DNA from 4 places in the Roseibium sp. RP-7 genome. Region 4 is predicted to be linked to each of the others. Evidence: predicted binding sites of a transcription regulator. Region 4 holds the regulator's gene; each other region holds the start of a gene.
The links. Region 4 encodes PhoB, which activates phosphate uptake and scavenging genes when phosphate is short. Its sites were predicted from a motif close to TGTCATNNANCTGTCAT; they were not measured.
Positions count from the first base shown of each region.

Region 1: the regulator PhoB is predicted to act here: its motif matches at 1,118-1,134, upstream of ACVDG9_RS09970 (HAD-IIA family hydrolase).
Region 2: the regulator PhoB is predicted to act here: its motif matches at 1,485-1,501, upstream of ACVDG9_RS23280 (esterase-like activity of phytase family protein).
Region 3: the regulator PhoB is predicted to act here: its motif matches at 2,308-2,324, upstream of ACVDG9_RS01615 (arsenate-mycothiol transferase ArsC).

Region 1 covers NZ_JBRKQA010000001.1:2,186,838-2,194,276, forward strand. The annotation lists gene ACVDG9_RS09965 (ABC transporter permease) at 1-175, opposite strand, end outside; gene ACVDG9_RS09970 (HAD-IIA family hydrolase) at 169-981, opposite strand; gene ACVDG9_RS09975 (LysR family transcriptional regulator) at 1,208-2,101, shown strand; gene ACVDG9_RS09980 (aspartate/glutamate racemase family protein) at 2,117-2,779, opposite strand; gene ACVDG9_RS09985 (ABC transporter permease) at 2,788-3,627, opposite strand; gene ACVDG9_RS09990 (ABC transporter permease) at 3,630-4,559, opposite strand; gene ACVDG9_RS09995 (ABC transporter substrate-binding protein) at 4,663-5,973, opposite strand; gene ACVDG9_RS10000 (ABC transporter ATP-binding protein) at 6,039-7,031, opposite strand; gene ACVDG9_RS10005 (GntR family transcriptional regulator) at 7,291-7,439, shown strand, end outside.
Region 2 covers NZ_JBRKQA010000003.1:117,990-125,428, forward strand. The annotation lists gene ACVDG9_RS23280 (esterase-like activity of phytase family protein) at 1-1,406, opposite strand, end outside; gene ACVDG9_RS23285 (multidrug effflux MFS transporter) at 1,634-2,833, shown strand; gene ACVDG9_RS23290 (arsenate reductase ArsC) at 2,869-3,378, opposite strand; gene ACVDG9_RS23295 (ArsR/SmtB family transcription factor) at 3,395-3,733, opposite strand; gene ACVDG9_RS23300 (pyridoxal-phosphate dependent enzyme) at 3,900-4,982, shown strand; gene ACVDG9_RS23305 (M24 family metallopeptidase) at 4,975-6,117, shown strand; gene ACVDG9_RS23310 (maleate cis-trans isomerase family protein) at 6,136-6,879, shown strand; gene ACVDG9_RS23315 (hypothetical protein) at 7,088-7,225, shown strand; gene ACVDG9_RS23320 (aspartate-semialdehyde dehydrogenase) at 7,336-7,439, shown strand, end outside.
Region 3 covers NZ_JBRKQA010000001.1:360,386-367,824, forward strand. The annotation lists gene recQ (DNA helicase RecQ) at 1-616, opposite strand, end outside; gene ACVDG9_RS01605 (lysophospholipid acyltransferase family protein) at 772-1,665, opposite strand; gene ACVDG9_RS01610 (MAPEG family protein) at 1,783-2,160, opposite strand; gene ACVDG9_RS01615 (arsenate-mycothiol transferase ArsC) at 2,393-2,848, shown strand; gene ACVDG9_RS01620 (protease inhibitor Inh/omp19 family protein) at 2,949-3,470, shown strand; gene ACVDG9_RS01625 (DUF7662 domain-containing protein) at 3,545-4,327, shown strand; gene ACVDG9_RS01630 (GrpB family protein) at 4,631-5,188, opposite strand; gene zapE (cell division protein ZapE) at 5,361-6,518, shown strand; gene mdh (malate dehydrogenase) at 6,692-7,439, shown strand, end outside.
Region 4 covers NZ_JBRKQA010000001.1:1,170,075-1,177,513, forward strand. The annotation lists gene pstC (phosphate ABC transporter permease subunit PstC) at 1-922, shown strand, start outside; gene pstA (phosphate ABC transporter permease PstA) at 922-2,274, shown strand; gene pstB (phosphate ABC transporter ATP-binding protein PstB) at 2,322-3,083, shown strand; gene phoU (phosphate signaling complex protein PhoU) at 3,115-3,810, shown strand; gene phoB (phosphate regulon transcriptional regulator PhoB) at 3,891-4,592, shown strand; gene ACVDG9_RS05360 (GcrA family cell cycle regulator) at 4,920-5,456, opposite strand; gene ACVDG9_RS05365 (aspartate aminotransferase family protein) at 5,898-7,094, shown strand; gene argF (ornithine carbamoyltransferase) at 7,094-7,439, shown strand, end outside.

The DNA of each region.
Region 1 (7,439 bases), 1.0 Mb from region 4:
ATGAATCCAGACCGTAGTAAGCGATCAGGAGGGCCCGGTCTTCCTTGGTGATGCCTTCGCCGAGAACGAAGTCGACCGGATTTCCGGAAAGCCTGGTGGCGAAGAAGACGAGCGTCACGATGAGGAACAGGGTGATCGCCATCCGCAAGAGGGTTCGCAGAACGTAGGTCAGCATGCGCTCGCCTCCACTGACGACGGGTGAGCGAGCGGTAACTTGTCTTCCACCGGAGCGCCGTTCGCGAGCGGCGAGGGCGTTGCGACGAGGTGAATGAAATCGAGACCGGCAAGGGTTGCCGCCGCACCGTCGGTCGCGGCGTTGTCGCCCACAAAGACAGCCTCGCTCGCCGGAACGCCCGCAGCTTCGAGTGCCGCGCCGATGAGGAACGGCTGAGGTTTGCCGATAACCCTTGGCGCGATCTCCGGACAGCACGCCTTGAAGGCTGCAAGCAGGGAGCCGGTTTCCGGCACCGGGCGACCGTCCGCATTCGGGTGGGAAAGATCCGGATTGGTCACGACCAGCTCTGCGCCTTGCTCCAGCAGTCGCAAGGCCTTTTCCAGTCCGGTCAGGGTGAACTTTGTATCCCGGGCAAGCAGGACGACGTCTGTCCGATCGTTTGCGCGCTCAAGGCCGAGCTCTGTTGCAAGAGCGTGAAGCGGCTGTTCGGCAATTACATGGATGCGCGCGCCCGGACGTTCCGCTGCGATCGTGCGCACAGCCAGCTCACCTGCAAGAAAGATGCTTTCCTGCGGCAAAGGCAGGCCGATTGCGTTCAGTTTTGCCGATAGCGTGACGCATGTGTCGGCCGAGTTGTTCGAAACGATCGATACCCTTTTGCCGGCAGCCCGGACAAAATCTTCTGCGCCCGGCAATGCTCGTCCGGCGGCTATCAGGCAACCGTCCATATCGCACAGGATTGCGGCATAACCGTCAACCTCCGCGGCGCCAAGCCATTGAATTGTTGTTGTTTTGCGAGCCCGCATTGCGAAGTCCATATCTGTCCGGTTGCCTTTCGGTACCACCGATTGGCATTTAGGATCCGCCGGTACGGCAGGCGGATTGTTCTGGTCAGGAAGGGCCGTGCTCCGTTGGCGTGGCCCGCTGAAATCGCAATCAAATTGTCGTCACTCTGTGACGCTGCCGTAACAGAGCGAACCTATGGTTTGAGGTGATCAAACCTTTGGCTTTGCTAATCGGAGAAAACCTGGAATGACACTTTCCCTGTCGCGCATTCGGGCCGTGAACGCGGTCGCGTCCGGAGGCTCATATGCTGCAGCGGCACGGGCGCTGAAGATTTCGCAGCCGGCCGTCGCGCGTCATGTGAAAGACCTTGAAGCGGAATTCGGCGTACGCCTGTTCGACCGGAAAAACGGTGTCTTGTCGCCAACCCCCCTGTGCAACGAGCTATGCGACGTCGCCGAACGAATGGCAGAAGCCGAACGCGCAGCAACACGGCTTTTGACCCGCCACAACACCTTGCTGAATGGTCGTTTGAAAATCGGATTGGGAAATTCGATGCCGGGCATGGCGTTGATCGCGCAGTTTCTCAAGCGGCATCCGGGCATCGAAATCGCGGTGGAAACAGGTTCGCATGAGCGGATCACGCGGGCAGTGCTGACCCGCGAAGTCGACATCGGTGTGCTGCCGGATGTGCCTGCGGATGGCCGTTTCCGGCGTGCCTTGCTTGCAAGGCAAAATGTCGTTGCCATCGTCCATCCCGACAGTCCGCTTTCCCGGGAGGCGGCCGTGACCTGCGAACGGCTGATGGCCGAACCCCTGATTTTCCGGACAAGGGGATCCTCCACCCAACGGGTGGTCGACAGGGCCTTTCGTTCTGCCGGGTTCGAGCCTTCGCCTCTTTTGACACTGGACACCCGTGACGCGGTTTATGAAGCCGTGGTCAATGGCCTCGGGGTCGGTTTCATGTGGCGATTCGGAACCGGGCGAACCGATGTCGTTCACCGGGTTCCGGTCTCGGACATGCAACGCCAATACGAGGAAGTGGTTTTCTCGCTCGGCGACGAGCGCAGCATGCTGTTCGACGTTTTCTTTTCCGCCGTGGAAAGCTTCCGCACGGAGGCGGACGTCATTCTGGACCACTAGCAGGCGCGGAGACGCCTAGGCGGTGATCGCCTCTGCAAGACGCACAGCGGACGCCACACCATCAATGATGGGTACCTTGAATTGCGCCGTCAGGTCGGCGGCCAGATCCGCCATGCCGGCGCAACCGAGTGCGATTGCGCCGATGCCGTCCAGTCTCAGAGCGGCCTGGATTTCCGCCTCGATCTTGTGCCGGGCATCGCTCTCGGGGTTTTCCAGTTCGAGAACCGGTACGTCCGATGCACGCACCCTGACACATCGGGCGGCAAGGCCGGTGCGCTGCAGGTTCTCTTCCAGCACCGGTACGGAGACGGACAAGGTGGTAACCACCGAGAACCGTTCGGCCGCCACGGAGGCAACATGGTAGGCCGCCTCGCCGATGCCAACCACCGGGACGCGGGATTTCGCCTTCAGTTCCCACAGGCCGGTATCGTCGAAACATGCGATGATGACCGCGCTTATGCTTGGGTCGGTCTTCAGCGAGCGCTCGAAGAGATCGAACAGGCCGGGCAGGGCAGCCTCGCCATCCGCTGGCCCCTGAATGGCTGCCGGTCCCTCCAGTGGATTGATGGCCGTAATCCGGCTGAAGGGACCAGCTGCGGCGCGAGCAGCCGCCGCGATCTTCTGCGTCATTGAAGCCGTGGAATTCGGATTGATGACGAGGATGTGTATGTCGCGCATGTAAGGCCCTAGACCATGCCCTTTCCGGCATCCGAGCCGTGCCGTGACCTGCGTTTGTTCAGGATGACGACAATGGCCAGGAACAGGCCGATGATGCCGAAGGAGAAGGCGGTTGTCAGAGTGCCGAGAGCAAAGATCACCGGCGTCGTGACGTTTGTTGTCATGCCGTAGATTTCCAGCGGCAGCGTGTTGTAGCTGCCGGCCGTCAGAAGCGTGCGGGCAAACTCGTCATAGGACAGGGTGAAACCGAACAGGGCGACCCCGATCAGCATCGGCGCGATTATCGGCAGCACGACATGACGGACAGTCTGCCAGGCGCTTGCGCCCTGGTCGCGTGCGGCCTCCTCGTAGGATTTGTCGAAACGGTTGAAAACCGCGAACATGATCAATAGGCCGAAGGGCAAGGTCCACGTCAGCTGCGCGCCGAAGCCCGAGGTCGACCAATGCACGGCAAGGCCGGACTGGGAGAAGATCAGGCCGACGCCAAGCGAAACCAGGATCGACGGGATCACCAGCGAGGTGATGATCAGATAGAAGATCGCACCGGACCCGGGAAACCGCTTGCGGAAGGCAAGGCCGCCCATGACGGAGACAACGACCGTTGTCACCATGACCATGAGGCCAAGCACGAGCGAGCGCGAGAAACTGCCCCAGATATCACCTACCGCCTGTTGTTCGAACAGGTCGTGGAACCAGTGTAGCGAGACGCCGCGCATCGGGAAGGTCAGCCCGCCCTGCGGTCCCTGAAAACTCAGGATCGCGATGGTGACTGTCGGGCCATAGAGGAAAACCAGGAAAAGGCCAAAGAACGCGGCAAGCGCATAAAAGGAGCGGGAACGTTTTTCCATGATCAGAGCTCCTTCCGGATGTCGACGAAGCGCAGCAGGATCGAGATCACCAGAAGCACCGTGATCAGCAGGATGACCGCTGTTGCCGCGGCAGAGGGATATTGCAAAAGCGCGATGTCGTTGGAGATCAACCTGCCGACATTGGCCTTCTGGCTGCCGGACATGAAGCGCACGGTAATGAAGTCGCCCATCACCAGCGTGACGACAAAAATGGAACCGATCATGATGCCGGGTTTGGTCAGCGGAATGATGACGTTGGTGAGTGTCTGCAGACCGGTGGCACCATTGTCATAGGCTGCCTCGATCAGCGAGCGGTCGATACGCATCATGGTGTTGAAGATCGGGACCACCATGAACAGCGTGTAGAGGTGGACAAAGGCCAGGATCACCGAAAAATCGGAAAAGAGCAGCCAATCCAGCGGCTCGTCAATGACGCCCATCGAGATCAACGTGGAATTGGCGATGCCGTTGCGGCCCAGGAACGGGATCCAGGAAATCATGCGGATGATGTTGGATGTCCAGAACGGGATCGTGCACAACAGAAACAGAACGATCTGCCAGGTCAGTGTGCGCACGTGAAAGGCGAGGAAATAGGCAACGGTAAATCCGATCACCAGTGTGATCGCCCAGGTGATCAGCGCGTATTTCACCGTGTTGAAGAACACCTGGTAGGTCACTGGAGACGTCAGCAGGAATTCGTAGTTGTCGAACTGGAAGGCCGGGTAGATCGAGAATTCCGTCGCTCCCCAGAAACTCACCACGACGATCATGGCAATCGGCAGAACCAGGAAGAAGAACAGCACCAGCGCCAGAGGCAGCGACAGTAGCCAGCCGGTCATGGCATCGGGCAGGCGACTGAGGCTGAAGGGAGCCTTTGCACGAGCTTTCGCAGCCGGGGCCACGCTGGAAATGGACTGTGTCTGATCCGTCATGAAGGTCGGGTCCGGTAAGTAGAGAAGGCGGGTGTCATGCTCGCCCCGGGTGTCTTGAAGTGCCCGGGAAAAGTTTCCCGGGCACCAGTGTGTCGGCTCAGCCTCAGGCGGCGATGAACTCGTTCCACTTGCGAACCATGTACTGGTTCTCGTCCATGACAGCGTTCCAGCAGGCAACGGCACCCATGCGCTCGTAGAACGAGCCGCCGTCGCGGGTTTCGCCGGCTTTCGCCAGAACGTCACCGAACGGGTTGGTGATGTCGCCGGTGGCTTCCTTGCCTTCGAACCAGTAACCCCACTCGTTCTCGTCCATGTGGTTCTTGGAGGTTTCCGGCACGGCCGAGTAGTAGCCCTGGCGCATCAGGAAGCCGCCGACCCAGCCGTCGAGATACCAGTTGATGTATTCGTAGGCTGCTTCCAGTTCGAGGCCGGTCAGGCTCTTGGAAAGACCGATGCCACCACCCCACGACCGGTAGCCTTCCTTGAGCGGCTGATAGACGCAATCGATGCCGCGGGACTTCACGGCGGTGATCGCCGGAGACCACATGGACTGGATCACGACTTCGCCGGACGCCATCAGGTTGACGCTTTCGTCAAAGGTCTTCCAGAAGGCGCGGAACTGGCCGTTTTTCTTGGCTTCGGTGAAGATCGCCATGGTCTTGTCGATCTCTTCGCGGGTCATGTTGCCCTTGTCGCCATACTGGATTTCGCCCATGGCTTCGCAAACCATGGCCGCATCCATGATGCCGATGGAAGAGATGTCGAGGATCGATGCCTTGCCCTTGAATTCCGGGTTCAGCAGTTCGGTCCAGCTTTCGATCGGGCGGCCGATCAGGTCCGGACGGATGCCGAGTGTGTCGGCGTTGTAGATGGTCGGGATGAGTGTCATCCAGCCGGTTTCTTCGGTGGCGAACGCCTTGCCGTCCGGACCGTCGACAAAGCCGACCGTATGCGGCGCGGTGCCCTGTGCGATCACGGATTCCGGCGTCAGCTTGCCGCTTTTGAAGATGCCGACGATCTTGTCGTAGTTCTTGATCTTGGAGGTGTCCATTGCCTGCAGGTTGCCGGTCGGCCAGACCTTCTTGCAGATCCAGTATTCGATGTCCGCAATGTCGAAGCTGTCCGGCTGGGTCGCCGCACGCTGGGTGACGGCGTCACTGTCCAGAGCGGTCATTTCCAGGGTGAAGCCGAGATCTTCCTTCACCTTCTGCGCCACTTCGTTGAGGTTGGAAACGCCGGTGCCGAACTGGCGCAGGGTCACGTCCTTGATGTTCTGTGCCCAGATGGTCGGGAAGCCGGTAATGGCTCCCGAACCCAGGGCCGCACCGGCAGCTGCAGCGCCGCCTTTCAGGATGCTGCGGCGGCTGACGCCTTTCTTGGTCATCTGTTCAGTTTTTCCCACTGTATCTGTCATGTTCTTACTCCTGTTCCCCTCTGGAGTTTGTTCGGCCTCGGGAGAAGGCCTTCGATCGGCTGCCTTCAGGCAGCCAGTTGGTGTGCGTCTTCCGGCTTCCATGTCAGGAAGACGGTTGCGCCGATTTCGATCGGGTCCTGGAAAAAGGCTTCGTCGGTGAGTGCGGCCGTCAGATCGCCGGCGCCCCCCGCATCAAGCGCGAGATTGACGGTGGAGCCGAGGTATTCGACGTCCTTGACGAAGGCCGTCAGAACGGCGCCGTCCTCTCCGGCCGCCTTTTTCACCCTCAACCTGTCTGCCCGCAGCGCGACCGAAGCGCCTTTCTGCTGCAGCACGTTGTGGCCGCCGATGAAGCGGGCGACGAACTCGGTTGTTGGCGTGTTGAACACGTCGCGCGGGCTGCCTGCCTGCTCGATCTTGCCGCCGTTCATGACGATGATGTCGTCCGCCAGCGCGAGGGCTTCGTCCTGGCTGTGCGTGACGTGGATGAAGGAAATGCCGAGCTCGCGCTGCAGCTTCTTCAACTCGAGCCGCATCTTGATACGCAGGAACGGATCGAGTGCCGACAGCGGTTCGTCAAGCAGAAGCACGGAAGGTTCGGTAATCAGGGCACGGGCCAGGGCAACACGTTGCTGCTGACCGCCGGAGAGCTGCGAAGGCAACCGTTCCGCATACGCTGCCATATCCACCAGTTCCAGCAACTGACGGGCCTTCTTGAGCCTGACCGGTTTTTCGACACCTTTCATCTTCTGGGAAAAGGCGACGTTATCGACCACGGACAGATGCGGAAACAGCGCATAGTTCTGGAACATCATCGCCGTGCCGCGCCGGGCAGGTGGAAGATCGGTGATGTTGGTGCCGCCCAGAACGATGTCGCCGGTCGAGACGCTTTCATGGCCGGCAATCATTCGCAGGGTTGAAGACTTGCCGCAGCCCGATGGCCCGAGCAGGCAAGAATAGGTGCCGGCGGCGAATTTGTGATTGATCGCGTCGACCGCAATGGTCTCGCCATAGATCTTGGTGGTGGCTGCCAGTTCAAGGTCCAGGGACTTCGCCATGGCCGGACGTCTCCTTCAGAAAACCGTTTTCGGCTCCTGAGACAGCAAGTGCCGTGCCAACGCGAAAAACTGGCGGAATTCCGGAGATCCTGATGAGAAGTCGGAGCAATGAGCAAATTCTCACCGGTAAAAGTGCACAATATTTTGGCAAATTAAATACGATATGAACAAAAATTGTATACGATCCTAGATTGCCGCTTCGGGTGGCGGGGAGTAGGATCAAGGCACCGCTCAACCCCCATTGGGCACTTCAAGAAAAATGACCAAACCTGTGACCACAGCCGATCTTGATCAACGCAGCAAGCTGCATGAAGTCTTTGCCCTACCTCAGGGACGGGCCCTTGAAATCTGCCTGAAGCTTCAGACTGCCATTCTGGAACACAAACTGACACCGGGGCTGAAACTGTC
Region 2 (7,439 bases), on a different contig from region 4:
TTGTTGCCGTCTTCCGGGTCTGCAGCCAGTGCGGACAGTGCGCCCCAGCCGATCGGCGCGCCTTTTTCCGGGTCGGTTTCGGACACGACCATCGGGTAGGACGGAGCGTCCGCACCAAACTTGTAGAGGGAGACCTGCGCGCGAACGTTGTCTTCCGCACTGTCGACCTCGTTGGCAACCACAAACAGGTCACGGCTCGGGATCGCAAGTGAGCCTTCCGGACCGACGTGTGTCGGCAGGAACTGGACGAATTCCGGCTCGGCGCCGGTGTCCTTGTAGACAGCAACGAAGTTGCCGCGTTCGGAATTGACGAAGATCAGCTTTTCACCGCCGAATTCACCAACCGTCACACCTTCCGGCTCGGTGCCCTTCTTGGACGCGCGCTTGGCCGGATAGTGGCCGTTGGCCATGCCAAGGTGTTCCATCTGGTTGCCGCTGTCGAACAGGACCTCGCCCTTGGTGTTCCAGATGGTGAAACCGCGCGAACCGCCTTCGTAGTCGCCTTCGTTGGCGGTCACGAAACGCTCGTCGTCGATCCAGGCAACCGCATCCGGCTCACGCTTGACGTTTTCGGTTGAACCGGAGGCATCGCTCATGCGCGCCTTGGACACCGGAATGTTTTCAGCCGAAGCCGTACCGGCGGAAAAATGGCTGACAACTTCACCGGAGGCCAGATCGACCACGGCGATATGGTTGTTTTCCTGCAGCGTGACGACAACCTGGTTCTGGGAGTTGATCGAAACGAACTCCGGCTCCGGATCGGTCGGTGCGACTTCTGCAAGACCCGTCAGGTCGACAATGCGGACCGCGTCACAGTTGGTCGGCGTGCCGGTTTCGTCCAGATCGAAGATCGCGAGATGGCCGGCCGGCATCTGCGGGATCACGCCGTCGTTCAGATCTTCGTCGCGCTCGTTCTCGATGGCGATCGCAACGAACTTGCCGTCCGGAGAGATGGCAACGCTGTCCGGCTGACCCTTGGCATCGCACTTCGCGGTGATACCAAGACCGTCGAGAGCGATCACGGCCAGATGGCCGGACGCATTGACGTAGTCTTCGGACGTGTTGACGCCGGCATAGGCGAATGTTTCGCCGACGGCGACCGAAGTCGGCTCACCACCAAGCGCGGTGCGGCCCATCGGCTGCAGGTTCAGCGGGTTGGCCGCATTGACGAAAACAATGGCTTCGCCCGGGCTGTCGGTGAAGACGAGCGTGCGGCCGTCCTTCGTGGCGTAGATGATTTCGGCAACGGTTTCGGTGGCCTGATCCACGCCTTCCGGCAGGGTCTTGTAGACCGGGAATGTGTTGATACGCTCGAAATACTCTGCCTGTGCTGCCGACACGGCGCCAAGGCCGAACAGGACTGAAAGGCTGACACCTTTTAAAAAGCGCCCACGAAGGTCCGCCATTGCACTCGCTCCCACAAAATATCGGGTTGATGGTGCGCGCAAGCTAGTGGCCCTGATTACAATATCGGTGACAGTTGCATGAAGCTTTCATGACAACACCCAGCAAGCCTTGAATTTGCATTTCGAGCACTTACATCATATCAAGGCCGGGCGGTGATCTCCGCCACCTCCATCTTCCAGACTTTCCCGCATTTGTGCCTCCGGCGCATTTTTCATCGGATTTTCCAATGCAGATCGGTTTTGTCCGCTCCGCCATTGTGCTGGGGCTTCTCGCTGCTGTCGGTCCATTTGCCATCGACCTCTATCTGCCCGCCATGCCGGAAATCGTGCAGGCATTGCAGACGGACGACGCTGCGGTTCATATGACCTTCACGGTCTATTTCATCGCTTTCGGGTTAGCCCAGTTGATCTACGGTCCGCTGGCAGACCGGTTTGGACGCAAGCTGCCCGCCTTCCTGGGCCTGATCGTCTTCCTCATCGGATCGGTCATGTGCGCGACTGCGGTCGACGTTTCAGCCCTGACATTCGGCCGTTTCGTGCAGGCGCTTGGTGCCGGCGCGCCGATGGTCATCGTGCGGGCCGTGGTCCGCGACCTCCACACCGGACCAAAGGCGACCAGGCTGATGGCTCTGGTGATGCTGGTCTTCAGCGTTTCGCCGATGCTGGCACCGCTCGCCGGCAGCCTGATCATCCAGTTCGGCAGTTGGCGCCTGATCTTTGTGGCCCTGGGCGTGATTTCCCTTCTCGCCATGCTGCAAATGGCCTTCCTGCTGCCCGAAACGCTACCGGCCGAGCGCCGGGGCAAGATCGACCCGACGGCAATGCTGCGCAGCGCCATCTACCTGATGCGTGACAGCAGGTTCATGGGTCTGACGCTGATCGGTGGCTTCTCGCTGGCGAGTTTCTTCGTCTTCATCGCCGCAGCGCCGCTGGTCTACATGACCCAGTACCAGTTGACGCCGACAGCCTTCAGCCTTGTTTTCGCGCTGAACGCGATCGGCTTCTTTGCGTCTTCCCAGTTTGCCGCCTCGCTTGGTGAGCGCTTCGGCATGGGCAGAGTTGCATTGAGGGCCGTCAGCGGATTTGCGGCAGCCAACGTTCTGCTGGTCATTCTTGTGTGGAGCGGCATCGACGACCTGCCGGTTCTGATGGCGCTCTTCTTCATCGGCAACACCTGCCTCGGACAGGTCATTGCTCCGGTGATGGTCATGGCGCTGGAAGAACATGGCGAACATGCCGGCATGGCATCCTCCCTCGGGGGCACCTTCCAGATGGTTGCCGGTGGCGTGATGATCCTCGTCTGCAGCCCGTTCTTCGACCGGACAGCTTTGCCATTGGTTGGCGCGGTTGCCGCCTGTGCGCTCATCGCCCTGGTCATCGCACTGCTGACCCTGCGCACGTCGCGTGAGGGCCAGGCAGTCGCCTGACGCGACAACCTTGAAACCAGTCCGCCGGAGAAGCGTTACACGTGCTCTTCGGCGGACTGCCCGATCTGATCGAGTTTCTTCTGCAGGGACAGACGGTCGAGCGAAGACATCGGCAGGCTCACGAAAACCGAGATCCGGTTGCTGAGCATCCGGAAGGCATCGTTGAATGCGACCGCCCGTTCGCTGTCGCTTCCTGCAACCGCTGCGGGGTCTGGCAGCCCCCAATGAGCGGACATCGGCTGCCCGGGCCAGACAGGGCAGGTTTCCTTGGCCGCATTGTCGCAAACGGTAAAGACGAAATCCATGACCGGGGCATCCGGCACAGCGAACTCGGCCCAGTCCTTCGAGCGCAGCCCATCCGTCTTGAAATTGAGCTTGCTGAGCAAGGCAAGTGCTTCCGGACGCACGGCGCCAGCCGGTTGTGACCCGGCAGAAAACGCCCTGAAGCGGCCCTGCCCGTCCCGGTTCAGGATCGCCTCCGCCATGATCGACCGGGCGGAATTGCCAGTGCACAGGAAAAGCACGTTGTAGACATCGCCGGACATTTGATCCCCCTTGACCTCAACAGGTCTCTCCGCAGGCAATCGTCTCGATGACCTGCGCACAAAGTTCCGGATGACCACCACAGCAATCGGCCATCAGAAACGTCAGCAACTCACGTATGCCGTCAAGGTCCGCGAAGTACCGGATCGACCGCCCCTCGCGTTCATTGCGGACCAGCCCGGACTGAAGCAGAACAGCAAGGTTCGCCGACATGGTGTTCTGCCGAACGTCCAGCGCCTCACCGATCTCGCCTGCAGTCATTCCTGCCTCACCAGCCCGGATTAGCAGCCGGAAGACTTCCAGTCTGGTTTTCTGGCTGAGCGCCCCAAAAGCGCTCAGCGCATCTTTTATATCCATAATTCATGATATTTCGATTCATCAGCAACAGGCAAGTCTTTTTTCCCGATCGGGCGCAACATCTCGGACACGGCCCGGTCTGGTTCGTAACCGTCATTTTCAGCAAGTCGCTTGCAACCGGCCTTCAGAGCTGCTGACCTGCCTGGGAAACCGCGCGGGGCAGATGATGAAAACACTGAAAAATCCTTTCCTCGGCAAAGGCCTTCCCGAGCAATGCGGGCTTGCGGATGGATCCGTGTCGCAGGACGTCGCCGGAGCAGAGAACCTTTTTCGGAAATGCCCGCGTGCGGATGAAACCCCGCTGCTTATGGCGAACGACCTCGCGGCCGATCTTGCTATCGAGAACCTTGCCCTCAAGGACGAACGGCAGCGCATGGGCCTTGGCAGCTTCAAGGCACTTGGCGCTGCCTATGCGATCGCCAAACTGGCTGACCAGCGCGTCCGGGACGGGCTTGCCCCCTTTCATTCCTCCGCACTCAACGGCATGACCTTTGTCTGTGCGAGTGCCGGGAACCACGGCATGTCCCTTGCCGCAGGCGCTCCGCTGTTTGGTGCCAAGGCTGTCGTCTTCGTTGCCGATACTGTTCCAAGCGCCTTTGAGGCCCGCCTCAAGGCCCGGGGCGCTGATGTTGTCCGGGCCGGAGCCACCTATGAAGACAGCATGACGGAAGCCCAGAGGCGCGCCGAGGCCGAAGGCTGGACCTTGCTGCCGGACAGCACCTGGCCTGGCATGACCGCCGCCGGACACGACGTCATGGAGGGCTATCTTGTGATGGCCGCGGAAATTGCCCGGCAGATCAAGACACCGCCCACGCATGTCTTCCTGCAGGCGGGTGTCGGCGGACTTGCCGCCGCCTGTGCCGTCGGCGCGCGCCTGACCTGGGGCCGCGATGTCACCATCGTCGTGGTGGAGCCAGAATACGCACCCGCCCTTATGGCCAGCATCGAAGCCGGAAAGCCCGTCACGGCGCCCGGTCCGGTGTCGAACATGGGCCGGTTAGACTGTAAGGAACCCTCGCATCTGGCGCTGAAGTACCTGGCCAGGGAAGCCGATTTCTTCGTGACCGTTTCCGACAGCGAAGCGGCTGAAACGGTCGACTGGCTGGGCAACAACGGCATTGCGACGACGCCATCCGGTGCGGGCGGTATCACAGCCGTTCGACACGCAGGTGGCGGGGCATCGACCCTCGGCCTCGGACCGGAAGCCCGGGTGCTCTGCTATCTTTCCGAAGGACCGGAAGATGTCTGAACAGGATTTTCCTGAAGACGAATTTGCCGCGCGCACGCAAGCAGCCCAAAAATCCATGCTTTCCCAGGGCATCGACGCGCTGTTTTTCACGACCGAAGCCGAAATGCGCTATTTCACCGGGTTCCGGACCCTGTTCTGGCAGAGCCCCACGCGACCCTGGTTCCTCGTGGTGCCGGTAAACGGCAAGCCGATTGCGGTCATTCCGCAGATCGGCGCGCACCTGATGGCAAGTACCTGGATTGACGATATCCGGGTGTTTTCCGCCCCGCACCCCGTCGATGACGGCATCGCCCTGCTCGCGGACACCCTCAAGGGCTTCACGAAAATCGCCATGCCGATGGGGCGGGAAAGCGTGCTTCGCATGCCTCTTCGCGACTTTCAGCGCCTTCGAGATCTCACAAACGACGCTGAATATCTGGATGGAACCGGCCTGATCCAGAGCCTCAGGATGGTGAAATCTGAACGTGAAATTGCTCTCCTGCGCGAGATTTGCGGTATCGGCTCGGAAGCATTTGCCAAGGCACCGGCGCTTTTTCACTCCGGCCAACCGCTCAACGAGGTTTTCCGGTCCTTCCGGATCGAACTTCTGAAGCAAGGTGCGGACGATGTGCCTTATCTGGTCGGCGGAGCCGGACAGGACGGCTACGGCGATGTCATTTCTCCCCCCTCGGCCCGCCCCCTACAGGAAGGGGACGTCCTGATGCTTGATACGGGCGCAACCAAAAGCGGATATTTCTGCGATTTTGACCGCAATTTTGCGATCGGCCGGGCCAGTGATGCCGTCAGATCCGCCCATGAAACACTTGTCCGGGCCGTTGAGGCAGCTGCCGAAATTGCCCGCCCGGGCCGCACCTGTGCCGATCTATTCCAGGCCATGGCCAAGGTGCTGGACCAGGGCGAAGGTGACGTCGGCCGGCTCGGCCACGGGCTTGGCATGCAACTTACCGAAGCGCCCAGCCTGACCGGCTTCGACGAGACCCCACTTCGAGAAAACATGGTGCTGACACTGGAGCCGAGCCTCTCGCTCGGCCCAGGCAGGATGATGGTTCACGAGGAAAACATTGTCATTCGAGACGGATCACCCGAATTCCTGACCGTGCCGGCAGGGCCGGACATTCCTGTTATCACCCGCTAGAACACCTGGAACCGCGGCATGAAACTTTCCTTCGACTGCGACAAGGGCTCGGCAACAAAAGCGGCTTTCGGCCTGATCTTGCTGTCGGTTGACGAAACTATCGAGAGCGAGTTCCGGCCTCTCTTTGATCAGGAAGGCGTCTCGCTGCTTCACGCCAGAATCGAGAGCGCTTCCGAAGTCACCTCCGAAAAACTCATGCAGATGAAAGCCCGGCTGACGGACACCGCAGCCCTATTGCCGGGAACGCGACCACTCGACGTCATTGCCTATGCCTGCACGTCCGGCGCAACGGTGATCGGATCGGATCAGGTCGCCGGTGCGATCCAGGCAACTCATCCTGGCGCACGCGTGACCGACCCCGCCCGCGCGTTCTTTGCAGCCCTTGCACACCTTGGTGTCTCGCGGATCGCCATCGTCTCGCCCTATGTGGAGGAAGTCTCCGACGCACTCTGCCGTCTCCTGGAAGAAAACGGCATAACGCCCTTGAGTGTCGGTTCTTTCGGGCAAGCGGAAGAAGCCGTGGTCGCAAGGATCAGCCTGCGGTCCGTGGAAGAGGCAATCTGCGAGGTTGGCAAGGATCCGGAGATAGAAGCCGTCTTTGCCTCCTGCACCAACTTGCGCACGCTCCCTGTCATTGAAGCCTGCGAGAAACGTCTTTCCAAACCCGTCATCAGCTCCAACCTGGCGCTCGCATGGCACATGATGCATCTGGCGGTCCTGCGGACGGCGGACCGTGGACCGGGACGGCTTTTTGCCACCTGAGCCGCAAAAAACGGAAAGATCCACGCCAGAACACAAGGCTGCCGAAGGTCTTCTTTCGGTGAAATTGCCGAGGCTGCTGCTATTCGACTGTTCCCGAACGGCATCAATTCGTTCACTTAGCTGGCAACACCTGCCTATTCCTTGTTGACTCGCGGGGATTTCCGGGCAAAAACACCGCCGTCTCAAGTTTTGACGATTGCGAGCCCCGATGACCCGGCTGAAAGCCGACATTCTGGATATGATGTCCCAGGCCCTTGCCAGCGCTACCTTCATGCGCGGCGAGCCCCGGACGGCTGCCGCAACCGCTCTTAAACGCACTACCAAGACCACCAAGACCACCGCTTGACGGTGCCGCTCATCCCGCCTCCCCGGGGATGGGAGGCGCCGGGAGCCGGCCACGCCCATCCAGAACCGGGCGGCTGGCGAAGCGGGGAGACGGACAAGGACTAGTCAAAGATGGGTTTCAAGATCGCAATTGCAGGCGCTACCGGCAATGTCGGACGCGAGATGCTGGACATTCTCGCTGAGCGCGGCTTTCCGGCAGACGAAGTCGTCGCCCT
Region 3 (7,439 bases), 810 kb from region 4:
TTTGGGTGTGCGGGTCGGCAGTCGCGGTCAACGCCACACGCGGCACGCCCGGATAGCGGTCGCGCAGACAGGACAGCGACATGTACTCCGGACGGAAGTCATGTCCCCACTGGCTGACGCAATGCGCTTCATCGATGGCAAAAAGGGCAATCTGCAGCGTGTCCAGGAACTTGCGGAAGCTCTCGGTGCCCAGCCGCTCCGGTGTCACGTAGAGCAGGTCGATTTCACCGCGGCGCAGGGCACTGCGAATGCCGTCCTGTTCTTCAGGTGACAGCGTGGAATTGAGGGCCGCGGCCTGAACGCCAGCAGCGCGAAGCGCACCGACCTGGTCTTTCATCAGTGCGATCAGCGGCGAGACGACAATGCCGACCCCACGCCGGCACAGTGCCGGGATCTGGTAACAGAGCGACTTGCCTGCGCCGGTGGGAAACAGAACGACAGCGTCGTTGCCGTCCACAAGCGTTTCGATCACCGCCTGCTGTTTGCCCCTGAAGCTGCTGTAGCCGAAAACCTTCTGCAGAACCGCAAGCGGCTTCGGCTCCGGACGCACGGTCGGAGCAACGGCATGCTGCACTGGAATGACTTCCTCCGCGGCAACAGCGGGCGAAACGGGCATGGGTGAGACGGGTCCTTTGATTCTCCCGCACAATGTCTTATTCGCGGAAGAAGGGCAATGAAGGCGGAACCGCGCCTGTGGATGACGTACAGGCCCTGGTCAGAGCATCAAAAAATCAGATGCTTAGGAGACGCGTGGAGGCGGTGTGTTGGCACCTAGAACTCGGCGTCCGGATCCGTCGCCAGCGTTTCGGCGCAGTGAATGCGCATCTGTTCGGTCAGATCGCCAAGGTCGCCTTCAAGTTTTTCCGGCCGGATCGGCTTGCCGAAATGCACGTTGAACTTGGCATGTTCCTTGTTGAGCAATTCGTTGAAGACCGTCATGTCGCGCAATTCGGTCGACACTCTCGCAAGGAAATAGAACAGGCCGGAATTGCGCCCGCCCATGTGCATGGGAATGATCGGGGCCTTGTTCTTGCGTGCCAGCGCCAGGGCTGACGTCATCCAGGGCCGTTCTGTCAGCTTGCCGTCGTGCCAATAGGCCAGGCGCCCGGAGGGAAACAGCACCACAACCCGCTCCTTGGCAAAGGCGGAGGAGGCGAGCTTGATCGTTTCCTTGGATTTTTCGCGGGTCTTGAAGTCAGCACGCCATTCGACCGGAATGATCATGTCGGCAAGGCGCGGGTTGATGCGGATGGCATCGCGGTTGGCAAAGATCGCAAGATCGTTCCGGCGGGACTTGATCGCATCATAAAGGACGATGCCGTCGGCAATGCCGGTCGGGTGGTTGGACACCAGAACGACGGGGCCTTCCTGCGGAACCCGTTCAAGGCCAAGCGTGGTGACGTCAAGCGACAGCAATCCGCTCAAATGGGCAAAAACCTCCAGCGCTTCCATCTGCGCAATGGTGTCGGCCATTTCGACGGCGGACTTGTAGCGAAGGATCTTGTGAGCGAAGGGTCTGATGAAGGGCCACCACGGGCTGGCCATCACCAGCTTGCCCCGTTCGGCAATCAGAAGGTCGACGATATGCTGCTCAGAAATCTGCCTCTGTGCCGCGGCCTGACGGCGCGTCGGCAAGGTGTCTGTCGTCTGGTCGGTCGTCCGCACAATGCACCTCTGCCCACGAGATTACTGCCTCACTCCGATGCATCGTTAACGAAATCAGCCTCTTGGTGCAAATGATCGTTGTACGAATTTCAGGATCGGAATCCGCCCATCGGCGGCTCAGCTCCATAGGGAACTGGTGAAAATTGCCAGCGATGTCAAGAAGGAGGCTGCCCAGGCAAGCGAGCGCGGCGAGGCGCGGTCGGCCCAGTAGCAGCCGATATAAATGATCCTCAGTAACACGAAAAGCACGGCGAGCCTGTCGATCCAGTGCGGGTCGCCGCCCTGGTTGAGGCCAACGAAAACGGCAACCGCAAACAGGGGAAATGCCTCGAAGCCATTCGCCTGTGCCCCCTGTGCGCGGGCGCGGAAACCGTCTCGCCAATAGTCCGGGTCACGTGGGCGGGCGTTGTCGAAGGACTTGTCCAGTTTTGCCGGAAAGACGGAAAGCAGCGGCAGGATGGCGGCGGCAAGGACACACCAGAAGGCGACGGGCATGTGGGCTCCTCAGGAACGTGTTGCAGGTCTTGCGCGAATACCCGGAATGAGGCTGCAGCGGGGCACCGGGCTGCACGCGAGCGTTTGTGCGCATATCTATCAGGCTCGTGGAAGATATCCTCATGATTTTCGATGTTGCCCCGGGTTTGTCATAAAGTCTTCCCGTCCCGGCGCTAGGGGGAGGCCGCCCATGACGTGATTGGCATGGGCTGCAGCCGCGAAGGAATGCCCCTTGTCGAAAACAACCGTTCTGTTCGTCTGTCCGGACAACAGCCTGCTGTCGCCCCTGGCCGAAGCCTATCTGAATTTTCGGGCAGGTGGTCTGATGCGGGCGTTCTCCGCAGGTGTGGCTCCTTCCCAGGAACTGAGCCGGCATGTGCGCCGGATACTGTCAGCACGGGGAATTGATGCCAAAGGGCTTGCGCCCAAGCCGATCGACATTTTCCTGATGCCGCATGCTGAAATTCCCGACAGGGTCGTCTATCTCGCTGACCAGGTGCCGGTAGCCCTGCCGCCGCAGTGGAAGACCACGACATCGAGTCATTGGTGGAACATTGCCGCAAAACCGCCTTTTCCGGATGGTTTTGGTGCCTGCGCCACTTATTTCGAGAAGATTGCGGAGGCGATCGACAGGCTTGTGGAGCCGCCAAAAACAGCAGGCAAAGTCGTCTCGAACCGGGTTGCCTGAGCGATCAGAAAACGGTCGATTCTCAGGATTTTGGATTTTCGACAAATTGTGGGCTAAGAGTTGCTCCCATATTGGGACGAAGGTGAGGGATTGATTCGTCATGATGCGCGCGGGAAAGTTTGTTTTGATCGTCGGCCTGGTGGTCCTGGCAGCTGGTTGCCAGAGATTGTCCGGAGGCCGGAATTATGCCGAACCGCTGCCGGCGACCCCGACTACACCCGTAGGCTCGGGACAGCTTGCACCGCTTGATCCCAACGCGCCGGCCGGCGGTCTCAACGATCCGTCGGCTCAGCCGACCGACCTGGCCAGCAACCCGGTTGCAGCGCCTGCCGATGCCAAGGAAGTTGGCCGGACAGACCTTCTGGGTGGCTGGAAAATCACCTCCGCTGGCGACAACTGCATGGCCTTCATGACGCTGACAACATGGTCCGGCGGCTACCGTGCAAATACCAGAGGTTGTGCTTCGCCTGTACTGTCCGGGATCTCTGCATGGGATCTGAGTGGCAATCAGGTGGTTCTGAAGGACGGCACCGGCCTGATCGTTGCACAGCTTTACTCCAGCGCTTCCGGCCAGTTCAACGGTCAGACCTCTACCGGATCGCCGATCTCGCTGTACCGTTAAGGCCCCTCCGTATTTATGCTGGACAGCTCGCGCTATAGGTGTATATTTGCATAGCTACCGGAAAGGCTGTGCAAATGTCAAAATATGAACCACTGCGGGAACACTTGGCACGACTGGAAGATGTTGTCTGGGCGGCCAAGCTGAACGAAGTCGAAGATATCATAGGCTCGTCGCTGCCCAAGAGCGCCCGGGAACACCGGACATGGTGGGCAAATTCCGGCGGCAGTCTCGTTCACCAGAACGCCTGGCTTGATGCCGGCTGGCGGGTAGAGCGAACCGATCTCATGCGCGATGTCATCGTCTTCCGCCGGTTGCGCATCGGCGGAACCGTGGCCGGGGTGTCCGCCCGTATGGATCGGACCGCCAAGAATCCGCAAAAAACTGCAGAAAAGCGGCTCACCAAGGAAATGGCGGCCCTTCGTCAGCCTGCAACCGTAACGTTGCGCTCCGAATGGACCACGCTTGGCGATGTCCAGCGCACACCCTGTTCCAATTCCATCATTCCGCAGGAAGGCGGCGTTGTGCGCTTTGCGGCCATGGAAGGCGACGAAGTCGTCACTGCCATCGTCGCAACCTTGTCGGTTCACAAGGCCTATCGCAGCCTGCGCATGGCGATGAAGGGTCTGGACGACGATACCGGCAGCCGTGTCGGTACGGAGCTGTTCAAGAAGGCCGGTTTCGATGCCGCCGCACCAATCGAATGCGATGTGGTCAAGTCCGGCAATGCCTGGCTGCTGACCGACGGTCGTGGCCGCAAGGCCAATCTGGACGACCAGTCCGAGTGTTATCTGGTTGCCCAGCTGCTCTATCTTCAGGAAGTCCAGAACGGTCGCAAGACGGCCCTTTACCTGCGCTAAGTGTTGTCTGAGTGCTTTTTGCGCTCAGCCGGGCACAGGCATGATGGCCGGGTCCAGTCAGGCCGAGCCGTTTGGGCGTTCATGATTGCGTTCCTCCCGCACAGGACCCCTCCCTGTGCCCTGCGCCCGTAACCCTCCCACCGGTTGCGGGCGCTGTTTGTTCAGAGGGCGTGCTGCCTTCCTGTTTCGAGTTCCTCAAGGCTTGGCCTGTGTTTTTCTGCCCATTATCAGTGAATTGCGAACCAGGCTGCTGGGTGCGGTGTTCCGTCAATGGGGGCAGTGATGGCGGGGCCGGAAGGAGCGTCATCGCTGGATCAGTCGCATACCTTCCCCTGAGAGCACGCCTTCGATGAAGGATGTCTTGCCGGAATTGTATGTTTCCCAGTCGGGGTTCGAACCGGCCTTGAGGGCAAGGTCCCGTTTCAACACGGCATAGCGCCCGGCAAGGCTGGCATCGCCGCGCAAGGCGTCGCGAAACTGGCGCCGCTGATCAGGTGAGGGGCAATCGGATGCACACAGACACAGCCGATGCGCGATAATCAGCTCGTGATTTTCCCTCTCGTTCGACCGGGGGGCTGGTCCGGCTGGCCGGGTCATTTGCACTTCGTCTTCCCGGAAGCGGGCGCCGAGATCATGGTAGCCATACAGCAGAAGGTCGTTGCTGAGTGCAGCCGGTGAAAATCCGGGAGCCAGCGTTACATCGATATGAAGTTTGGGTTTGGCAATCAGCCCAGGGACGGCCGTGGACCCGACATGGTCCAGGCGCAGGGTCCTTGCTCCCAGGAGATGTCCGAGGTCGTCGACCAGCAGGTCAGCCTGGCGAAACCAGTCCGGATTATGTGGGAGCAACGGAATGGACATGAGGTCTGAAATCCTTAAATTTCAAACGGTTGAAAAACAAATACGTAAGAATGTGTGATCGTATGCAACCATATCATGACTTGCATCTGCGACGTTTTGACCTTATTCCGCCGTGCAAATAGATACGTCCAAGACCCCATGAATTCTCATGGAGGGAGCAGCACCCTTGAAGATGGAACTGCCGGTCAACCGCGCCCTGAGCGCCCGCTACGACGCGCTCATCGCGTCGGGTGAGATCAAGGAAGACCCCGTGCAACGGGAGGCGGTGCGACAGCTCGATCTCCTGAACACCCGTCTTGCCGAAACCCGCCTGGCCTCCAAGAAAAGTTCACTTGGCTGGCTGTTCGCCAACAAGAAGAACCAGCTCTGGGCCTCCGTACAGGGGCTGTACATGTGGGGCGGTGTCGGGCGCGGCAAGACGATGCTGATGGACCTCTTTTACGAGGTCACGGTCATCCGCCGCAAAAGGCGTGTGCATTTCCACGAGTTCATGACCGACGTGCACGAGCGCATTCATGCCCACCGCCAGGCGCACAAGCGCGGCGAGGTCAAGGGTGACGATCCGATCCCGCCTGTGGCGAGCCAGATTGCCGAAGAAACGCGGCTGCTGCTGTTTGATGAGTTCTCGGTGACCGACATCGCCGATGCCATGATCCTCGGCCGCCTGTTCACCCAGCTTTTCGAGCGCGGCGTCATCGTTGTCGCCACGTCCAACGTCGAGCCGTCTCTCCTCTACAAGGACGGGCTCAACCGCCAGCTGTTCCTGCCCTTCATCAAGATGCTGACCTCCAAGGTGGAAGTGCTGCATCTGGACAGTCCGACGGATTACCGGCTGGAGAAGCTTGCTGGTGCGCCGGTCTATGTCACGCCTCTGGGCGAGAGTGCAAACGCCCAGATGGATGAGCTCTTTGCCAAGCTGACGCACGGCATGACACCGCATTCCGAAGAGCTGGAGAACAAGGGCCGCAAGATCGCCGTTCCCTGTGTCGCGGCCGGAGCGGCCAGGTTCACCTTCGACGACCTGTGCATGCAGCCGTTGGGGGCAAGTGATTATCTGCGCATCGCTCATGCCTTCGGCACGGTGTTTCTGGACAACGTGCCCGTGCTGTCCAAGGCGCGGCGCAACGAAGCCAAGCGCTTCATCAATCTGATCGATACGCTTTACGATAACGGCATCAAGCTGGTGGTATCGGCTGAGGCCGAGCCGCAGGATCTATACGTCGGCGAGGACGGCACGGAAGCCTTCGAATTCGACCGGACAGCCTCCCGGTTGATCGAGATGCGGTCCGAGGCGTACCTTGCGGGAGAAAGACGGCAAGTGCACGCATAGGTCTGCATTCCCTATAGGTGAATTATGCAGACGGGAAGATCTGAGAAAATTTGTCCGGCATCGCGCAATATTCTTTTGGCGAGGTTGCGCGGGCGGATCAAAGGGAGTAGTGCCATCCTCAGTCATCAGAGGATGGCATGGAGTTCCATCTTACGTAAAGGGAAACTTTCGAAATGGCGCGGAACAAGATTGCCTTGATCGGCTCTGGTCAGATCGGCGGCACGCTCGCACATCTGGCAGGTTTGAAGGAACTGGGAGACATCGTGCTCTTCGACATCGCGGAAGGTGTTCCGCAGGGTAAGGCGCTCGACCTGGCCGAGTCCTCCCCGGTCGATGGCTTCGATGCCAAAATGGCGGGTGCCAACAGCTACGAAGCCATCGAAGGCTCGGACGTTGTCATCGTTACCGCCGGTGTTCCGCGTAAACCCGGCATGAGCCGCGACGACCTTCTGGAAATCAACCTGAAGGTTATGGAGCAGGTTGGCGCCGGCATCGCAAAGTATGCCCCGAACGCATTCGTCATCTGCATCACCAACCCGCTCGACGCGATGGTCTGGGCCCTGCAGAAGTTCTCCGGTCTGCCGAAGAACAAGGTCGTCGGCATGGCAGGCGTACTTGATAGCGCCCGTTTCCGTTACTTCCTGGCAGACGAGTTCAACGTCTCCATCGAAGATGTGACCGCATTCGTTCTCGGCGGCCACGGCGACACCATGGTGCCGCTGACCCGCTACTCCACCGTTGCCGGCATCCCGCTTACTGACCTGGTCAAGATGGGCTGGTGCACTGCCGAGCGTCTGGAAGAAATCGTCCAGCGCACTCGTGACGGCGGCGCGGAGATCGTCGGCCTCCTGAAGACCGGCTCCGCTTTCTACGCTCCGGCGGCTTCCGCCATCGCAATGGCCGAAAGCTACCTGAAGGACA
Region 4 (7,439 bases):
CAAGGATTTCCGTGCCCGCAACGTCGTGGAAACGGCCGTCCGCTATATCCTGATTGCAGCAGCCTCGATCGCCATCCTGACGACTGTCGGCATCGTGCTGTCGCTGATCTTCAACACGGTCGAGTTCTTCCGGCTCTATCCGGCTGCTGATTTCTTCTTCGGCCTGACCTGGGCGCCGAGCTTCGGCGGTGGATCGGAGCTGGGGATCGTGCCGCTGATCTGGGCGACCATGTATATCTCCCTGATCGCACTTGCCGTTGCCGTACCGATCGGTCTGTTCGCTGCCATCTACCTGTCTGAGTATGCAACGCCGCACGTACGCGCCGTCGCCAAGCCGCTGCTCGAGATCCTGGCCGGTATTCCAACCATCGTTTACGGTCTCTTCGCGCTGCTGACAGTCGGCCCGCTTCTGATGAACGTCTTCGGCTCCGGCGGTGCGCTTGGCGTAAGCTGGATGTCCGGTGCTTCCTCGGTGTTCACCGCGGGCGCTGTCATGGGCATCATGCTGATCCCTTTCGTCAGCTCGCTTTCCGACGACATCATCAACGCTGTGCCGCAGGCCATGCGTGACGGATCGCTCGGACTTGGTGCCACCCATTCGGAAACCGTGAAGCAGGTCATTCTGCCGGCGGCCCTGCCGGGGATCGTCGGGGCCATCCTGCTGGCGGCCTCTCGCGCCATCGGTGAAACCATGATCGTTGTGCTGGGGGCCGGCGCAGCTGCCCGCCTCAGCATGAACCCGCTCGAAGCGATGACCACCGTGACCGCGAAGATCGTCAGCCAGCTCACTGGTGACGCCGACTTTGCCTCCCCGGAAGCCCTTGTCGCCTTCGCACTCGGCATGACCCTGTTCGTCGTGACCCTGGGGCTCAACATCGTCGCGCTCTACATCGTGCGCAAATATCGGGAGCAGTACGACTAATGACCGACACGACCCTTACGCCACCGTCGGGCAAGACCAGTGCTCCGACCCCGCACAAGACCACGTCGATCCTCGAACTCGATCCGCTGACCAGAAAGCGCAACGCCGCTGAAGCGCGCTTCAAGCTCTACGGCATCATTGCCATCGGCATCGGCCTGTTCTTCCTCGTCGCGCTGTTGTGGGCAATCCTGTCCAACGGCCTTGGCGCCTTCAGCCAGACGTTCCTGAAGGTGGATGTCCCGCTCAATCAGGAGCAGATTGCCGAAGCGGAAAAGTCGGTGGTCAAGACCTCCAAGTATCGGGCCATCATTGACGACGCCTTTGCCAAGGAACTTGCCGGTCTCAACATCACCACCGACATGTCGGCAAAGGACCTGCAGAAGCTGTTCTCCTCAGGGGCTGCCGCAACGGTTCGTGACTATGCACTTGCCAACCCGGACAAGATCGGCACGACGGTAACCTTCGAGCTGATCGCCTCATCCCGTGTCGACGGCTACCTGAAGGGCCGCGTCAAGCGCGAGGATCTTGCCGAAGACAAGAACCTGGATGCCGCACACCTGGATCTGGCTGACCAGATGCAGTCCGCCGGCATTCTGGAGAAACGCTTCAACTGGGCCTTCATCACCGGAACCGATGCTTCCGACAGCCGTCCGGAGCAGGCCGGCATCGGGGCGTCCATGATCGGGTCGCTGTTCATGATGCTGGTGGTGCTGTTCCTGTCGCTGCCGATCGGCGTGGCCGCTTCCATCTACCTGGAAGAGTTCGCTCCGCAGAACAAGTTCACCGATCTGATCGAGGTGAATATCTCCAACCTGGCCGCCGTTCCGTCGATCGTGTTCGGTATTCTCGGTCTGGCGGTGTTCATCCAGTTCATGCATCTGCCGCAATCCGCACCACTGGTCGGTGGTCTGGTGCTGACGCTGATGACACTGCCCACGATCATCATCTCCACCCGCGCCTCCTTGAAGGCCGTTCCGCCGAGCATCCGCGATGCGGCCCTTGGTATTGGCGCCTCCAAGATGCAGTCGATCTTCCACCATGTCCTGCCGCTGGCAATGCCTGGAATTCTGACCGGCACGATCATCGGTCTGGCACAGGCGCTTGGGGAAACCGCTCCGCTGCTGCTGATCGGGATGGTCGGTTTCATCGCCTCCAATTTCCCGGACGGTGTGGCTGCCGGTTTCTTCTCTCCGAACTCGGCCATGCCGGCCCAGATCTACGAGTGGGCGAAACGCGCCGACCCGGCTTTCTATGAACGCGCTTGGGGCGGGATCATCGTGCTGCTGGTCTTCCTCATGACCATGAACATTATCGCTATCATCCTGCGCCGCAGGTTTGAACGCCGCTGGTAAGGATTGCTCCGATGAACGAGATGCCGAATTTTGAACAGGCGAAAACCATGACCGACAGCAAAATTTCCGCGAACAAGGTGCAGGTCTATTATGGCGATACCCACGCCATCAAGGACGTGGACATCGAGATCCAGCCGCGGTCCGTGACTGCCTTCATCGGTCCCTCCGGATGTGGCAAGTCGACGTTCCTGCGGACGATCAACCGCATGAACGACACCATCGACATCTGCCGTGTGGAAGGGTCGATCAAGATCGACGGTGAGGACATCTACGATCCCAAGGTCGATCCCGTACAGCTGCGCGCCAAGGTCGGCATGGTTTTCCAGAAGCCGAACCCGTTTCCCAAATCGATCTACGACAACATTGCGTACGGTCCGCGGATCCATGGTCTGGCCCGCAACAAGTCCGAGCTTGATGAAATCGTTGCCTCCAGCCTGCAGAAGGCCGGGCTTTGGGAAGAAGTCAAGAACCGTCTGGACGAGCCGGGCACCGGCATGTCGGGCGGTCAGCAACAGCGTCTGTGCATTGCCCGTGCGATTGCCGTCAGCCCGGAAGTGATCCTGATGGACGAACCGTGCTCGGCGCTCGACCCCATCGCTACCGCGAAGGTGGAAGAGCTGATCGACGAACTGCGGGAAAACTTCACCATCGTGATCGTGACCCACTCGATGCAGCAGGCTGCCCGTGTGTCTCAGCGTACCGCGTTCTTTCACCTGGGTGTTTTGGTGGAGGAAGGTCTGACGGAGGACATCTTTACCAATCCGAAGGACAAGCGTACGCAGGACTATATTACGGGCCGCTTCGGCTAAGCATTTTTTAGGTTTCTGAAGGGGACACAGGATGTCTGAACATACAGTCTCGGCTTACGATGACGAACTGACGGCCATGGCCGGCAAGGTTGCCGAAATGGGTGGTATTGCCGAAAAGGCTTTCGCCGATGCGGTGTCCGCTCTGGTGTCGCAGGATCTGGAGCTTGCCAAGGCGACGATCAAGGGCGATGTCCGTCTGGACAGCCTTTACAACGAACTTGAAGTGAAGCTGATCGAGCTGATCGTCCGCCGCCAGCCGATGGGGCAGGACCTGCGTGAAATCACCGCCGCAACGCGCATTGCCAATGACCTGGAGCGTGTTGGCGATCTTGCCAAGAACGTTGCCAAGCGCGTCATCGCCATCGACAGCGACTTGCAGTCCAAGAAGCTCGCGATCGGTGTGGAGCACATGACGGAACTCGCTCTTTCGCAGCTCAAGCAGGTGCTGGATGCCTACGCCCGCAAGGATGCGGAAGCCGCCCGCCGGGTTCAGGAAGCCGACGCCGAAGTCGACGCGATCTACACGTCGATCTTTCGCGAACTCCTGACCTACATGATGGAAGACCCGCGGGTCATTACCCAGTGCGTCCATCTCTTGTTCTGCGCAAAGAACATCGAGCGCATCGGCGATCACGCGACGAACATCGCCGAGAACGTCTACTACATGGTCACGGGCGAGCGTTTGCCGGAAGACCGGGCAAAGGTCGACGAAACAGGCGCGGTCTGACCCGCCGATAATCGTCGGATTTGCAGAAGATCTTAACGGCCGGCGCTTCGGCGCCGGTTGCGGTAATTGGAGCGAGATGTATGCCGAAGGTGCTCATCGTTGAAGACGAAGAACCGCTCAGCCTTCTATTGAGATACAATTTGGAAGCGGAAGGGTACTCGGTCGAGTCCTGTGTCCGGGGTGACGAGGCGGAAATCCGCCTGCGGGAAAGCCTGCCGGATCTGTTGCTGCTCGACTGGATGCTGCCGGGCCTGTCCGGAATTGAACTGTGCCGCCGCCTGCGGGCGCGCGAGGATACCGAACGCCTGCCGGTCATCATGCTGACGGCACGCGGTGAGGAAGCAGAGCGCATCCGCGGCCTGTCGACCGGTGCCGACGACTACGTGGTCAAGCCCTTCTCGGTACCGGAATTGATGGCCCGCGTGCGCGCCATCCTGCGCCGGGCAAGCCCGGAAGTGGTGTCCAGCATGTTGCGGTCCGGCGATATCGAACTGGATCGCGAAACGCACCGCGTTCGCCGCAACACCAAGGAAATACACCTGGGGCCGACGGAATTCCGCCTGCTGGAATTCCTGATGACATCGCCTGGCCGTGTCTTCTCCCGCGAACAACTGCTGGATGGGGTCTGGGGTCACGATGTCTACGTGGACGAACGCACTGTCGATGTTCACGTCGGTCGCTTGCGCAAGGCTCTGAACAAGGGCAAGGCAAAGGATCCTATCCGTACCGTCCGTGGTGCCGGATACGCCTTCAATGACCAGTTCACCTCTGCCACTGCCTGAGGGCAACTTGCAGAATGGAATTAAGGAGCCCGCTTTCAAGCGGGCTTTTTGTTTCTCAACGGTTATGTGCCTTTCGCGGAGCAAGGTTCTCTTCTGCGACCACCCCATCAGTTGTGTCGGTGTCGGGGCTGATCCTTCGGTCCCTGTCGTGGCGGAGCGGTCAAACAAGGTATGTTTTGATGGAACGGAAACGGCATGGAGCGGTGCCGAGAACAAGCCGTGGGAGGTCACTGTTCGGGGTCGGGCATCTGGTCAATGGAAGGCCCAAACAAAAAAAAGCCCGCCAAATCGGCGGGCTTTCTCATGAATTGGTTAGGTGCGAGGCTATCAGCCTGCCTGAGCCATCGTCTTGCGATCGCGGCGGCGGTCGGCGACCGGCTGATACGCGATCTTGCAGTGATGAGCGCAGTAGGGGACGCCGGCATCGGACTGGCGGCCGCAGAAGTAGAAGTCGTCGGTCGCCGGGTCGCCAATCGGCCATTTGCAGGTCCGCTCGGTCAGCGTCAGGATGGTAGCCCGCTGCGAGATCGGAACGAGCTCTGCAATCGGCTCTACGCGCGGCTTGGCGGCCACCACTGGTGCAGGCGAGATGTCTGCTTTCAGGGCCGTCGCGCCGATCGACTGCGGATGTGAAGTCGTCGGTTTCTTCGGCGCTGCACCCGTTGCAGGAGCTGCGGTGCGCGGCCGGCGCGGCTTGGCGCTTGAAGAGGTGGACTTGGCGCGGCCGGACAGGCCAAGGCGGTGCACCTTGCCGATCACGGCGTTACGGGTAACACCACCCAGTTCGCCTGCGATCTGGCTTGCGCTCAAGCCGTCGCCCCAAAGCTTTTTGAGAAGCTCAACTCGTTCGTTTGTCCAACTCATTGCCGCACCCTTTAGTTTGACCGTCCTGCGGCCATTAACCCCGTGTTAAGCATGCGCAAGCACGCTTAATGCTGGCAGATCTAGTGCCTCTTGGTGATTTGCCTCACGAGATCTCGTGTCTGATTGCTGAGAGGTTACAATAACGTTAATTTGTCAGGCAACCACTCGACCCAAACCAGTTGGGGATGAAACGACTTTTCCCCAATTATGGCGAGGTCATTGAGAATTTTATGAAATCCGCCCTCCGCGGCACATGAAATGTCTTGTGCGCCATTTCCATTGACAGTGCATGGTACCGGCAGTGTATAAGAAAGCCGCTGCGTGCCGCCTCATCGGGGCGGCACGTTGCGTTTTGGCCCTTCGGCATCTTTTTAAGGTGACGGCCCGGCGTCGGGGCGACGCAGGGGACAGCAGGGGCGTTTAAAGGAGACAAACGAGGTTATGTCCGCGACTGCACTATTCGGAAATTACGCAAGATCGAACCTTTCTTTCGATCATGGGGAAGGCGTCTGGCTGGTTACCACCGATGGCCGACGATTCCTCGATTGCGGTTCCGGCATCGCGGTCAACGCACTCGGTCATGCCCATCCGCATCTGGTCAAGGCGTTGCAGGATCAGGCAGCCAAGCTGTGGCATACCTCCAACCTGCACCAGATCCCGGATGGCGAACGGCTGGCGCAGCGCCTGTGCGCGGAAACCTTTGCCGACAAGGTGTTGTTCGTGAATTCCGGCGCGGAAGCGATGGAAGCTGCCATCAAATGCGCGCGCCGTTATCATTATGACAACGGCAACCCCGAGCGGTTCCACATCGTGACCTTCGAAGGCGCCTTCCATGGCCGGACCATCGCGACCATCGCGGCTGGCGGCCAGGCGAAATATCTTGAAGGCTTTGGCCCGAAGGCTCCCGGTTTCGACCAGGTGCCGGCAGGAGACCTGGATGCGCTGAAAGATGCCATCGGTCCGCAAACGGCCGCGATCGCGATCGAGCCCGTGCAGGGCGAGGGCGGTATCCGCGAAATTCCGGCCGATTTCCTGCGTGCGCTGCGCAAGATCTGTGATGACAACGGCATTCTGCTGATCTTCGACGAGATCCAGACCGGTGTCGGACGGACCGGCAAGCTGTTCGCTCACCAGTGGACGGGCGTGGAGCCGGACCTGATGGCAATCGCCAAGGGTATCGGCGGCGGGTTCCCGATGGGCGCATGTCTTGCAACGGCAGAAACGGCAGCGGCGCTGTCCCCCGGGACCCATGGCACCACCTTTGGCGGCAATCCGCTGGCCATGGCAGTCGGCAATGCCGTTCTGGACGTCGTTCTGGAAGACGGGTTCCTGGAAGGTGTCCGTCAGAAGGGGCTCAGCTTCAAGCAGAAGCTGGCCGGACTGGTGGATAGTCATCCGGACGTTCTGGCGGAAGTGCGCGGCAACGGCCTGATGCTCGGTCTGAAATGCGTGGTGCCGGTGGCAGATTATGTGCTTGCAGCCCGTGAAGCCGGTCTTCTGGCAGTTCCTGCCGGCGATAACGTGGTGCGCATCATGCCGCCGCTGACCATGAGCGAAGAGGAAATTTCCATTGCTGTCGAGCGCCTGGAACAGGCTGCTGTCGCCATGGAAGCGAAATTGGCGGAAGGAGCGGCCTGATGACCGCAAACGGAACCTACCGGAACTTTCTGGATCTGACGGACTTCGAAGGCGACGAACTGCGCGCCATCCTGGACACCAGCCGGAAGATCAAGTCGAGCCGTAACGGCGTGCATCGCGGCCAGGGTCCTCTGGCCGGCAAGGTGCTGGCCATGATCTTCGAACAACCGTCGACCCGTACGCGCATTTCCTTCGATGTCGGCATGCGCGAGCTTGGCGGCGAGACCTTGATGCTGACCGGTGCGGAAATGCAGCTCGGCCGCGGAGAGACAATCGCCGATACGGCGCAGGTTCTGTCGCGCTTCGTCGACGCGATCATGATCCGCATCCTCGATCACAACGATC